Regions from separate parts of the Shewanella sp. GD03713 genome, predicted to be linked through region 4. Evidence: predicted binding sites of a transcription regulator. Region 4 holds the regulator's gene; each other region holds the start of a gene.

Region 1 (3,148 bases), 430 kb from region 4:
GCATCACTAACGATTGCTCCCACATGAATATTGATTGGTGTTATTTGTGCCTGCCGCCGCTTGGGCCAACAGGACGAAACTCATTAATGTCATCTTCTGCTCCCTCGAGTTACCCGCTCGAGAACTAAGGCTGCACGCAGCGAAAACAGAAATAGGCAGGTATCCTGACTCGTAGGTAAGAAGCAAAGCGCTTCGACTACTCACAGTTGCGGGTACAGTTCGGGCTACTGACGGGCAGCTCCCCGATTCCCTATTATGTTTGGGTTATCCGGCGCGCTTAAATACTGTTGCCTTTAAGCAATAGCACTCAATCGCACAAAATTCCTAACACCTATTTCTGCGACCTTTGAGCTTAACGTACTGGGTTCGTTATCTGGCTCAAACGTCAGGGAAAAGCATTATCCTATATCTTGCTCATTAGGCAATGCTGTTTAAATCAGAAAATTTTCATCATACCGATGGCAGATGCGTTCAAGCTACTCACAGTGACCCGAGGGCCAGTCTAAACGCCAGTATCTTTTACCTTGCTCATCCTCGAGGACATTAATCGTCACCACCGCCGCCACGGGTAAGGCGAGCTGACTGTAAAAACCTAAGGTTTTCACCGCCCCCAGCGCCCTTGACATCAAGTGGCGAATAACCCCGCCGTGGGTCACTACCCAGATATTCGCCGCGGGAGCATTGGCATTAAACTCGCCGTGGGCCTGTTCATCATCCATCGCCAGCAGAGCAAACTCTTTATCGAGGATTTGTTCTATCGCCCCATCGATACGGGCTTCGAAACTTGCCATGGCTTCACCATTGGGCGGTGTCACCTCCCAGGGATTCTGCCAATAGGCCGCCATCCGCTCGCCATCGCGTTGATATAAATCATCGAGCAGGCAACCATCCCAATCGCCGAAGGCTATTTCCTGTAACTCCTCCAGCAGATTGACCTTAAGCGGCAAAGGCGCGGGCGCATCTAAACTACTGCCCACGGACGCACTCGAATGCAATTCAGCCGCAAAGGCCTTGGCAAACTCGGCGCAGCGCCTTGAGGTCGAGCTATAAATGCCGTGGCACACAGTCGCCTGCGCCTCCACCGTCGCCGACATCTGCCGCCAGCCTTTGTCGCTCAGCGGCACATCGACTCGGCCACGTAAAATCGCCCCGCCCTCGCATTCTCCATGGCGTAACAGTAATAACCTGAGCTGCTTCATCTGATCTTTCCTTTTATCGTTTTTATCTGGGTTATCTCGCCTATGCTATACCAACTTTAGCCTTGCCCTGACAATCCGATGTCGCGTATTATGGACGTCTATACGTATAAATGTCCAAAACATAACGAACGACATTCAATAATAAAATGCAATTTGTCACCCGATTGCGTACTTTGGACTCAACTTAGCTGTAGTAAAGGTAATCATTTTATGGCGATATCTCTCCATCGAGCCAGCCAAACACTGGCAGACATTCGCAACCAGTTGTCAAAGCGCATTCTGATTTTAGACGGCGCCATGGGCACTATGATCCAAGGCTACAAGCTGGAAGAAGCCGATTACCGTGGCGAGCGTTTCAAGGATTGGCATACCGACGTTAAGGGCAATAACGATCTTTTAGTGCTCACGCAGCCGCACATCATCAAACAAATTCACACCGACTACCTATTAGCCGGTGCCGATATTATTGAAACCAACACCTTTAACGCCACCACTATCGCCATGGCCGACTACGACATGCAGTCACTGTCCGCCGAAATTAACCGTGAAGGTGCGCGCCTCGCCCGTGAGGCCTGTGATGAAATCGAAAAGGCCACGGGTAAACCCCGTTATGTTGCCGGTGTGTTAGGGCCCACTAACCGTACTTGCTCTATCAGTCCCGATGTTAACGATCCCGGATATCGCAATATCCACTTCGATGAGTTAGTGACCGCTTACTGCGAATCGACCCGCGCCTTAATTGAGGGCGGCGCCGATATCATTATGGTCGAGACCATCTTCGATACCTTAAACGCTAAGGCCGCCTTATTTGCTATCGAAACCGTGTTCGATGAACTCTTTGGGCCAAATTCGCCAGCACGTTTGCCCGTGATGATCTCAGGCACTATTACCGATGCCTCGGGCCGAACCCTGACGGGACAAACCACAGAAGCCTTTTATAACTCCCTTCGCCATATCAAGCCCTTATCCATCGGCCTTAACTGCGCCCTCGGCCCGAAGGAGCTGCGCCCCTACGTCGAAGAACTGTCGCGCATCGCCGAATGTTATGTCTCGGCGCACCCTAACGCGGGTCTGCCAAACGAGTTTGGCGGTTACGATGAAACCCCAGAAGATATGGCGAGCGTTATCCAAGAATGGGCCCGTGAAGGCATGCTCAACATTATCGGCGGCTGCTGTGGCAGCACGCCCGAGCATATTAAAGTCATTCGCGAATCCGTTGAGCCCTTTGCGCCACGGGTACTACCCGAGATCCCCGTCGCCTGCCGTTTATCCGGTTTGGAACCGCTCACTATCGACGCCCAAACCCTGTTTGTGAACGTGGGTGAACGTACCAACGTCACTGGCTCGGCTAAGTTCTTAAAGCTGATCAAAGAAGGTAAATTCGAGCAGGCGCTCGATGTCGCCCGTGAACAGGTAGAAAGCGGCGCGCAGATCATCGACATCAACATGGATGAAGGCATGCTCGATGGTGTGGAGGTGATGCATAAGTTCTTAAATCTTATCGCCTCTGAGCCGGATATCAGCCGTGTGCCTATTATGATCGACTCCTCAAAGTGGGAGGTGATTGAAGCGGGCCTCAAATGTATTCAAGGCAAGGGAATCGTAAACTCTATCTCCTTGAAGGAAGGCGAAGAGAAATTTATCGAGCAGGCAACCCTAGTGAAACGCTACGGCGCTGCGGCCATTATTATGGCGTTCGACGAGCAAGGTCAGGCCGACACTAAGGCGCGCAAAGTCGAGATCTGTACCCGCGCCTATCGCGTGCTGGTCGATAAGGTCGGCTTTCCGCCCGAAGACATTATCTTCGACCCGAATATCTTCGCCATTGCTACGGGTATCGATGAGCACGATAACTATGCCGTCGATTTTATTGAAGCCATTAAAGAGATTAAGGCCACCCTGCCCCACGCGATGATTTCCGGCGGTGTGTCGAACGTGTCGTTCTCCTT
Region 2 (3,148 bases), 190 kb from region 4:
GATAATCAGCAGCAGACCTTAACCATCGAAGCCTTTGAGGCCTTAGATCTCGATCAGGATCTGCGCCAAGAGTTTATGATCGCCCATAACCTGCGCCAGACCCGTAATCAAAATTCTCCCGGGTTGATTCTGCGCCGTGTGCTCTCGATGCGCGGCATGTTACTTAACCCGCTCTAAGCACTGCTCATAAAAACAAAGCCTGCAATTGCAGGCTTTTTTATGCTCTTTTTACGACATTAATTGGATTTTTGCTGACGCGCTAAGCCTTCGCTTGCCACCAGTTGCAGCCAGTTTTGCACTAAGGCCGAGTTCGCGCTGTGGCGGCGATAGGCCCCAAATAGTGGGCGCTTTAAGCCTTCTTGGCCGAGTTTGACTGACGCTAAACTCAAGCCATGTCCCTCATTGATTGACCAGTTGGGCAGGGCGGCGATACCGTCCTTACAGGCGATGCGTTGCAATAACATCATGGTCAAATCGCAGGTCTTTTGCTCGCCGGCTTCAACGCCTGCGGGTTCTAAAAAGTGGCGGTAAATATCTAAACGCGCCAGTGGCACTGGGTAGCTGATAATGGGTAAGCGGGCCAATTGCTTAGGCGTAACATAGGCTTCTTTCGCTAAGGGATGATCCTTGGCAACCACTAACTTCACTTCAAAATCAAACAAATGCTGATAGGCGAGCGAGTGTCCCGGTACGGGATCTGAGGTCAGTACTATATCGAGTTCGCCCATCTCCAAGGCATTGAGCGAATCGAATAGATGACGGCTCGACAGATCTAACTCGGCCTGCGGATGATCTTGCCTAAATTGCTCCATCACTGGCATTAACCAGCGAAAACAGCTGTGGCATTCAATCCCCACTCTGAGCTGATTGGTCTCTGTCTCTAGGCCATTTTTCAGATCCGTTTCCGTTTCTAACACCTTAGGCAGGATCTCTTCGGCGAGGTGCAACAGCCGTGCGCCTTCCTGAGTAAAGGAGAGGGGTTTGCTTTTACGCACAAAAATGGGCGAATTAATTCGTTGCTCTAACTCCTTAATTTGATGGGAGAGAGCCGATTGAGTGACAAAACGTTTTTTGGCTGCGCCCGCCAAGCTGCCACTTTCCTTCAGTGCCATTAAGGTTCGCAGATGTCTTAGTTCGATCATGATCACTCCAAGTGAATTTCGCTCATGTTGTGCTTGAAATCAATTCGGTTGCTGGCATAGAGACTATCACAATAAACTTCTAGACGTCCAGACGCCCATTGTGATTTATCAAGGCTTAAATGCGAAAAATTGCCAAGAAAACACCATCAGCTGGGTGCTAGTGCCGAATATGGCTTATCTCAAATAAAGGAAGATATGGTATGCAATTAAACAGTCTTGGTTTTCCCCGTATCGGGCGTCGTCGTGAACTGAAATTTGCCCTCGAAAAATACTGGCGTGGTGAGAGCACTCAAGCTGAGCTGCATAAGGTGGCCAAGGAGTTACGCCGCACCCATTGGCAATGGCAAGTCGCCGCGGGGATCGAGCAAGTGCCAGTGGGTGATTTTGCCTTTTACGATCAAGTGTTAACCCTGAGTGCGACCCTAAACGCCATCCCAGATCGTCACCGTGGTGAGGGCGCTATCGATCTTGATACCTTATTCCGTGTTGCCCGTGGCCGTGCGCCAACTGGCACCGATGCGCCAGCCTCGGAAATGACTAAGTATTTCAACACTAACTATCACTACTTAGTGCCAGAGCTTAAGCAAGACCAAGTGTTCTCTATCGCCTATGAGCAGTTTTTTGATGAAGTCGCCGAGGCGCAGGCGCTGGGTTATCAAGCCAAGCCAGTGCTGTTAGGCCCTGTGAGTTACTTGTATCTGGCAAAAACCGTGGGTCAGGATTTCGATAAACTCAGCCTATTACCCAATCTATTAAAGGCCTATGCCGACATTCTGGCGCGTTTTGCCGCACAGGGCGTGACTTGGGTACAACTTGAGGAGCCGATTCTGGCACTCGAATTAGCCGCCGATTGGCAAGCAGCGATTAGCGAAGCTTATCAAGCGCTTAAAACGGCTCAAGTGAAGATTTTACTCACCAGCTACTATGGCAGTATCAGTCATCATCAGGCGCTGGTTTCTGCACTGCCTGTGGCGGGTCTGCACCTCGATTTAGTGACCGCCCCTGAACAATTGGCCTTGTTTGCCAATGCCTTAAGACCAGATCAAATTCTGTCGGCTGGTGTAGTTAATGGCCGTAACGTGTGGGCTGCAGAGGTTGACCTGATTGTTGAGCGTATCGGCAGTGTTGCCCGAGACTTATGCTCACAAGACGGCGCGCGCCTATGGATTGGCACCTCCTGTTCACTGCTTCACAGCCCTGTGGATTTAGAGGTGGAGACAACGCTCACGCCGGCGCTACGTCAGCAGCTCGCATTTGCTAAGCAAAAGCTGTTGGAGCTGGCTAATGTGCGCCAATTGCTGCTGGCACCTGAGTCTGTCGCGGCCAAAGAGATAGTTAACACCTGTTTGGCACGCCGTGAGGCTAAGGCGCAGGCGGCGGATGCTAAAGTGATCGCCCGTGTCGCTGCGCTGACTCAAGCCGACTATGAACGTGTGAGCGAATTTACTGAGCGCCAAGCGGTGCAACAGCGCAAGTATCGTTTGCCATTGCTGCCAACGACCACGATTGGCTCATTCCCACAAACGCCTGCTATCCGTGGCTTACGTAGCCGCTGGCGCAAAGGGGAGCTAAGCGATGCTCAATATACCGAGCAGTTGCAGCAAGTGACCCGCGATACCATAGACCGTCAGCTCAAACTCGGTATCGATGTACTAGTTCATGGTGAGGCCGAGCGTAATGACATGGTGGAATACTTCGGCGAGCAGCTCGAAGGCGTGGGCTTTACCAAAAATGGTTGGGTGCAGAGTTATGGTTCTCGCTGCGTTAAGCCGCCGTTGATTTATGGTGATGTGAGCCGCCCTAAGGCTATGACGGTTGAGTGGGCCGAATTCGCCCAAAGCCTGACGGACAAACCCGTCAAAGGCATGCTAACGGGTCCTGTGACGATTCTACATTGGTCGTTTGCCCGTGAAGATATCAGCCGCGATACCATTGCCACCCAATTGGCGCTGGCGATTCGTGATGAAGTGGTTGATTTACAAAATGCGGGCATTGGCATTATCCAA
Region 3 (3,148 bases), 270 kb from region 4:
TTGGCTGCGAGTGAGCTAATGTCCGTAGTTACTTGGCCATGGATAAAACTGCGCCCCTGTTCACCGACTACTTTGATAAGGCCGAGGTTGGATAGGTTGGCGAGCATAAGTGGAGGCATGGAGGCGTCCAGATCCCAAGTGGGTGTCGAAACTGCAATAGTCATAGCGGAGATCCTGAAAATGAAGACGATGCAAGAGGCTAGATTGTAGCGGAATTAAGCGGTGCTCAAAAGCATAAGGCGCACATATCTTGAATGAAATGTGCGCCTTATAAATTCACTCAAGCTGAGTGCTTAAAGCATTAGAACAATACGCGAGTGCGCAGTGTGCCTTCAATGGCCTTAAGTTCAACCAGTGCCTCTTCGGCTTGGTGAGTATCGACTTCCATCACCACATAACCGATTTCTGCAGTGGTTTGCAGGTACTGAGCGGCAATGTTGATGCCTTTTTCAGAGAAGGCTTTGTTGATTTTGATCAGCACGCCAGGACGGTTTTGGTGGATATGCAATAGGCGAGAGGTGCCTTTGTGCATTGGCAGCGACACTTCAGGGAAGTTAACCGCAGATACGGTAGAACCGTTGTCTGAGTATTTAGCTAACTTACCTGCTACTTCGATACCGATATTTTCCTGCGCTTCAGCTGTACTGCCGCCAACGTGTGGCGTCAGTAACACATTATCTAAGCCACGTAATGGGCTGATAAATTCATCATCATTTGATTGTGGCTCGACGGGGAATACGTCGATGGCTGCACCCGCAAGGTGACGTTCTTTAAGGGCGACAGTCAGGGCGTCAATATCAACCACAGTACCGCGTGAGGCGTTGATAAAGATGCTGCCTTTACGCATTGCCGCAAATTCGGCGGTACCAATCATGTCTTTCGTTTGCGGCGTTTCAGGAACATGTAAGCTGACTACATCGGACTGTGCCAGTAATTGTTCCATTGAATGGATTTGCTGGGCATTGCCTAATGGCAGTTTGTCTTCGATATCGAAAAACACCACACGCATGCCTAAGGTTTCTGCCAAGATCCCAAGCTGTGTACCGATATGGCCATAACCTATCACACCTAAGGTTTTGCCACGGACTTCGTAACTGCCTGCGGCCGTCTTCATCCAGCCACCACGGTGAGCGATAGCATTACGTTCAGGAATGCCGCGCATCAGCATGATGATTTCGCCTAATACCAGTTCAGCCACGCTGCGAGTATTAGAGAATGGTGCGTTAAAAACGGGGATACCGAGTAATTCGGCGGTCGCTAAATCCACTTGGTTAGTACCGATACAGAAACAACCAATCGCAATCAGTTTTTCGGCGCGTTTAAGTACATCGGCAGTTAATTGGGTACGGGAACGAATACCAACAAAGTGAGCATCTTTGATGGATTCGTGCAGGGCTTCATCACCTAAGGAAGCTTTGTGATACTCGATATTGGTATATCCAGCACGTTCAAATACATCGACCGCAGATTGGTGGACGCCTTCCAACAACAGGATCTTGATCTTATCCTTGTCCAGCGAATGTTTCGCCATGATATGGGTACCCTCTAATTAATTGAAATAGTTCTGTGTGATATGCTGACAACCTTGGCCTTCCAAAGTAGCACTTTTTTTGCTCAGTGTGGAGGGCTAGATGGCTAAAGTTAATATTCTAGAATTAGAACAATATCGCATAAGAGGAAGGAACATTGAATAACAAAATCATTTGGTGCGGTATTTACCTCTCAGTTTTAGTGTGGTCGGCGATAAAACCCGCAGATCCATTTACTTGGTGGCTTGAAGCCTTGCCCGCATTAGTTGCGGTACCGCTTTTAGTGTTTACCCGAAAGCGTTTTCCACTGACACCTTTAGTCTATTTTTTGGTGTTGGTGCATTGCTGTGTGTTGTTTGTTGGTGCGCACTATACCTATGCCGAAGTGCCACTGTTCGACACCATTGCCCAATGGATGAGCAGTGAGCGTAACAACTACGACAAGGTCGGGCACTTTGCGCAAGGTTTTATCCCAGCCATGTTAGCCCGTGAGATTATGCTACGTAATCAAGCCGTTAAACCCGGTGCTTGGTGTGCCTTTTTAGTCACCTGTTTTGTGTTGGCTTTTAGCGCCTTCTATGAACTGATTGAGTGGTGGGTGGCGGCCGCGACGGGAGAAGGCGCCGAGGCATTCTTAGGTACTCAAGGCTATGTGTGGGATACCCAATCGGATATGTTTTTAGCTTTGATAGGGGCCATTGTCGCACTAATCAGTTTGTCCCGTGTGCAGGATAAGCAAATCGCAAAACTAATCGGTCAGGCTTAGGCTCAAACACTTACCGAAAAATCCCCTCTAAGGCTTCCTTAGAGGGGATTTTTTATTTTTTAGGTGATCATATTAAGGCTAAGTCGATTTATCAACGCTATTTAGTGGTATTCATTGAGGCTACAGAGCTGAAAACTCAGATTGTCGGCATACTTCTGCGGTTGATTTAGAGAGAAGAGGGCAATTTTGTTGGGTTGCTCATAAAAGAGTCGTGTGCACGATAGAAGTATCTCACTCTTTATTTGCCATTTTCAGTCGGTTTATATCAAGCTAAGTGTCATTTTTAGGTGGGAAACGGCTATAGGATGCTTTTTGTTCTCTAAACTCGAAAGCTAAGGTTTTTATTTCACTTCATCTGGCTCGGTTTCGGCGGAAATTTGTGTTTTCCGGTCGGATAACTGCTGTATCGCCTGAGTGTTATTCGAGGTTAAGCCATTAAAATGATCGTTAATTTTATTGAGCTGGCTGATGTAATCAGGGTCATCTTTTTCTTTATGTTGCCAGTAACGTTGGCGTTCTAATTTTTGCAACTCACTGGTTCTAAGGATTTCGAAATAGCTGTTTTCCTGCTTCAGGCGGTAAAGCTCGGCATCGAGCAATTGCAGCAGTTTTTCCTTAGAAATCGTTTGGCTATTGAGCAAGGCTTGCAGCGGGTCGACAGGCGTCTCTCGCTTGTCTGAATCGGTTTCAGTGGTGATGCCAAGCTGATACTCAATCTTATGTTGGCTATAATCCTGTGGGCAGGCAGTTTGGCTAAAGACGACCTTATCGTCTTTGCGACATTTATAGACGGTATTTGCAAGCGCAGTCGTAGGGAGTAGCACGCAAATAAGAGTCACTATGAGTCTTGCCA
Region 4 (3,148 bases):
ATCTAAAGATAATAGACTGATTAACTGAGCTTTATCCGTGGTTAAACGCTCACGTAGATCCCGCGCTTGCTCATTAGATAACAGCTGCTCAATCAAACCTTGCTGATAGCTGATAAGGACTTGTAACTCTTCTTGCCATAATTGGTTGCTATCGCGCAGGGACAATAATTTATATAAAAAGTTAGTGGTTTTACCCGCAGCAGACACCACCACCAGATCATCACTATGACCATGGGTTAACAGAATATGGGCGACTCGGCGATAACAATCGGCATCGGCTAAGCTGGAACCACCAAATTTATGTAAGTGACAACGTGCCATCTCGAATTCCTCTACTGACAAGCCGCAACGGCGGCCAATCCTGCTTGAATATCTGCAACTAAGTCGTCGGCATCTTCAATACCAACCGACAAACGTAATAGGGTGTCTTTAATGCCAGCTTCATAACGCGCTTGGGGCTCCATCGCCCTGTGGGTCATAGTCGCGGGCACGGCCACGAGACTCTCAACGCCACCTAAGCTCTCGGCCACGCTGAATAAACTTAAGGCATCTAAAAAGGCGACCACTTCGGCCTCGCCGCCCTTAAGCTCAAAACTCAGCATAGCGCCAAAGCCTTTTTGCTGCTTGGCGGCAATGGCATGGCCGGGGTGATCCGCAAGGCCTGGGTAATACACTTTGCTCACCACAGGGCTGCTCGCCAGCACGTCCAGAATTCGCTGGGCATTGCTTTGGTGCTCGCGAATGCGTACGGCCAAGGTACGCAGACCGCGCAGGGTTTGATAACTGTCAAAGGCAGACCCAGTTAAACCTAAGGTGTTCGACCACCAATGTAAGGTCTCACCGAGTTGAGGATCTTTGGCGATCACCGCACCGCCCACCACATCGCTGTGACCATTAATGTACTTAGTGGTGGAGTGGATAACGATATCGGCACCGAGTAACAGCGGTTGCTGCAAAATGGGCGAGAGGAAAGTATTGTCCACCACCACTAAAGCACCCACTGCGTGGCTCGCCTTCGCGATAGCTTCGATATCGACGACTCGCAGCAGAGGGTTTGATGGAGTTTCAATCCACACCATCTTAGGTTGCTGGGCGATGGCTTGCTCGAGCGCTTGGGCGTCGGTTTGATCGACCACCAGCAGTTTAAATTGGCCCTTTTTAGCCAAGTTAGTGAATAAACGGTACGAACCGCCGTAACAATCGTGGGGAACCACCAGCAAGTCATCGGGGCCGAGCAAGGTAGTCACTAAAGTAATGGCAGCCATGCCAGTGCAAGTCACCACACCGGTTGCGCCCTTTTCCAGCTTAGCTAAGGTATCACCTAAGATGCTGCGGGTGGGATTGCCGGAACGGCTGTAATCAAATTCGCGAGGATTTTTATGACCATCGAAGGCGTAATTAGTCGACAGGTAAATTGGCGGCACCACCGCGCCATACTGAGTATCGCTTTCGATACCCTGACGCACTGCTAATGTGGCTAATTGACGTTCGGTCACTAATTTGCCTGCGGTCATCGGGAACTCCTAAGTTCGCAAAGAGATGTCTGGACGTCTAAATGTACCTAAGCCCAGTGGTATCGTCAATAGGCGTTAAGACGTTTAGACGTCTAAACATAAAGAAATCTGTTTGCAATCACTAAGAAATAGTAGCAATAATTTGACTGTTATCTGTAAGGGTTTAAAATCTGCCCCGAATTTAGCGTTATAACAGGTGAGTCAATGACTGAATGGAATGGGGAATACATCAGCCCCTATGCTGAACATGGCAAGAAGAATGAACAAGTAAAGAAAATTACTGTGTCTATTCCGCTCAAAGTGCTAAAAGTCCTCACGGATGAACGTACCCGTCGTCAGGTGAACAACCTGCGCCACGCCACCAATAGCGAACTCTTGTGTGAAGCATTTTTGCATGCCTACACCGGCCAGCCTCTGCCTGATGATGCCGATCTGTCGAAAGATAGCCCAGACAGCATTCCCGCCGAAGCGAAACGGTTGATGGACGAGATGGGGATCGAGTGGGAAGATATGGAGTAACGCTTAAGCGTCCAATATCCTACTTATCATTAGGGATCGTTAATACTCATCTTGCCTGATGGGTTAGAGTAACGATCCCTATTTTGTTTTGATGGAATCCTATGTTCTCCTTGATAGATCCACAAACGCTCGCCATTGCGTCTGTGATTGTGTTTTTAGGTGCCCTCACCCAGAGTCTGATTGGCTTTGGTCTTGCCGTGGTGGCGAGCCCGTTGCTGTATATTGTCGACCCCGAATTAGTGCCCGCCCCCGTGATTGTGATGGGTTTTTCCATCGCCCTACTCACCCTACTGCGTGAACGCGGCCATTTAGAATTCAATGGTTTGCAATATGCGCTTATCGGTCGAGTACCCGGAGGTTTTATCGGTGCCAGCCTGTTGCTGTTTGCGCCGCAGCCGATTCTTGGTCTGGCGATTGCTGGCATTGTGGCAGTCGCCGTGGTGCTGAGCCTGTATAAATTGACTCTTCCCGTGAACAAAGCAACCCTGTTTGGCGCGGGCGTAGTATCGGGGATCTTTGGCAATATTGCCGCCATTGGTGGCCCACCGATGGCGATTCTGTTGGCGGGTAAGGATGCCTCCAAATTTCGCGCCGCACTGTCGGCCTTCTTTATCTTCAGCTCGACCATAGCCCTAGTCATTCTTGGGGTGACGGGCCTACTCGAAATCAAGCATTTGTGGTTATCACTGATGCTACTGCCCTCAGTGTTTTTAGGCTATTTAGTGGCGGGCAAACTGGTGGGGAATGTGGATAAACACAAGACCAAGATGGCAACCTTAGCCCTCTGCGCTATCAGTGCTTTAGTGCTCACGGTGAAATCAGTGATTGAGCTATTGCCGCAATAATTACCGCAATAATTACCGCAATGAAATCCTGCTAATCGCCCCATAAAAAAAGCACCGTTAATCGGTGCTTTTTGCTTGCTGGGATATGTGATTTACCCATAGATATTGCCATTAACCAATGGCACTAACTTAGATAGCTTTGTCCCGCATACACAATAAAGTGTCTCAGTGCTAACACGCCGGTTAAGCTGGCGCAGGCCACCATGATCATTGCCCCCTTGCTATGGCGCGTCGCGGTCGGCAACAGCATAAACAACAGCGGAATACCAA

What was found. Region 4 encodes MetJ, which represses methionine synthesis genes. Its sites were predicted from a motif close to TAGACGTCTAGACGTCTA; they were not measured.
Region 1: metH (methionine synthase) is a predicted target of MetJ. The motif match lies at 1,291-1,308, and genes of this name have one in related genera.
Region 2: metE (5-methyltetrahydropteroyltriglutamate--homocysteine S-methyltransferase) is a predicted target of MetJ. The motif match lies at 1,215-1,232, and genes of this name have one in related genera.
Region 3: serA (phosphoglycerate dehydrogenase) is a predicted target of MetJ. The motif match lies at 1,621-1,638, and genes of this name have one in related genera.

What each region holds. Positions count from the first base shown of each region.
Region 1 is NZ_JAOCIW010000001.1:3,784,115-3,787,262, forward strand. It holds gene N5E87_RS16680 (ABC transporter ATP-binding protein) at 1-4, opposite strand, end outside; cobalamin riboswitch at 137-296, opposite strand; gene N5E87_RS16685 (histidine phosphatase family protein) at 477-1,199, opposite strand; gene metH (methionine synthase) at 1,410-3,148, shown strand, end outside.
Region 2 is NZ_JAOCIW010000001.1:4,017,597-4,020,744, reverse strand. It holds gene N5E87_RS17615 (HDOD domain-containing protein) at 1-177, shown strand, start outside; gene N5E87_RS17610 (LysR family transcriptional regulator) at 237-1,142, opposite strand; gene metE (5-methyltetrahydropteroyltriglutamate--homocysteine S-methyltransferase) at 1,343-3,148, shown strand, end outside.
Region 3 is NZ_JAOCIW010000001.1:3,937,390-3,940,537, reverse strand. It holds gene ygfZ (tRNA-modifying protein YgfZ) at 1-164, opposite strand, end outside; gene serA (phosphoglycerate dehydrogenase) at 302-1,531, opposite strand; gene N5E87_RS17310 (DUF2238 domain-containing protein) at 1,687-2,295, shown strand; gene N5E87_RS17305 (DUF4124 domain-containing protein) at 2,637-3,148, opposite strand, start outside.
Region 4 is NZ_JAOCIW010000001.1:4,209,141-4,212,288, forward strand. It holds gene N5E87_RS18425 (bifunctional aspartate kinase/homoserine dehydrogenase II) at 1-321, opposite strand, end outside; gene metB (cystathionine gamma-synthase) at 333-1,496, opposite strand; gene metJ (met regulon transcriptional regulator MetJ) at 1,719-2,033, shown strand; gene N5E87_RS18440 (sulfite exporter TauE/SafE family protein) at 2,135-2,878, shown strand; gene nrfD (NrfD/PsrC family molybdoenzyme membrane anchor subunit) at 3,003-3,148, opposite strand, start outside.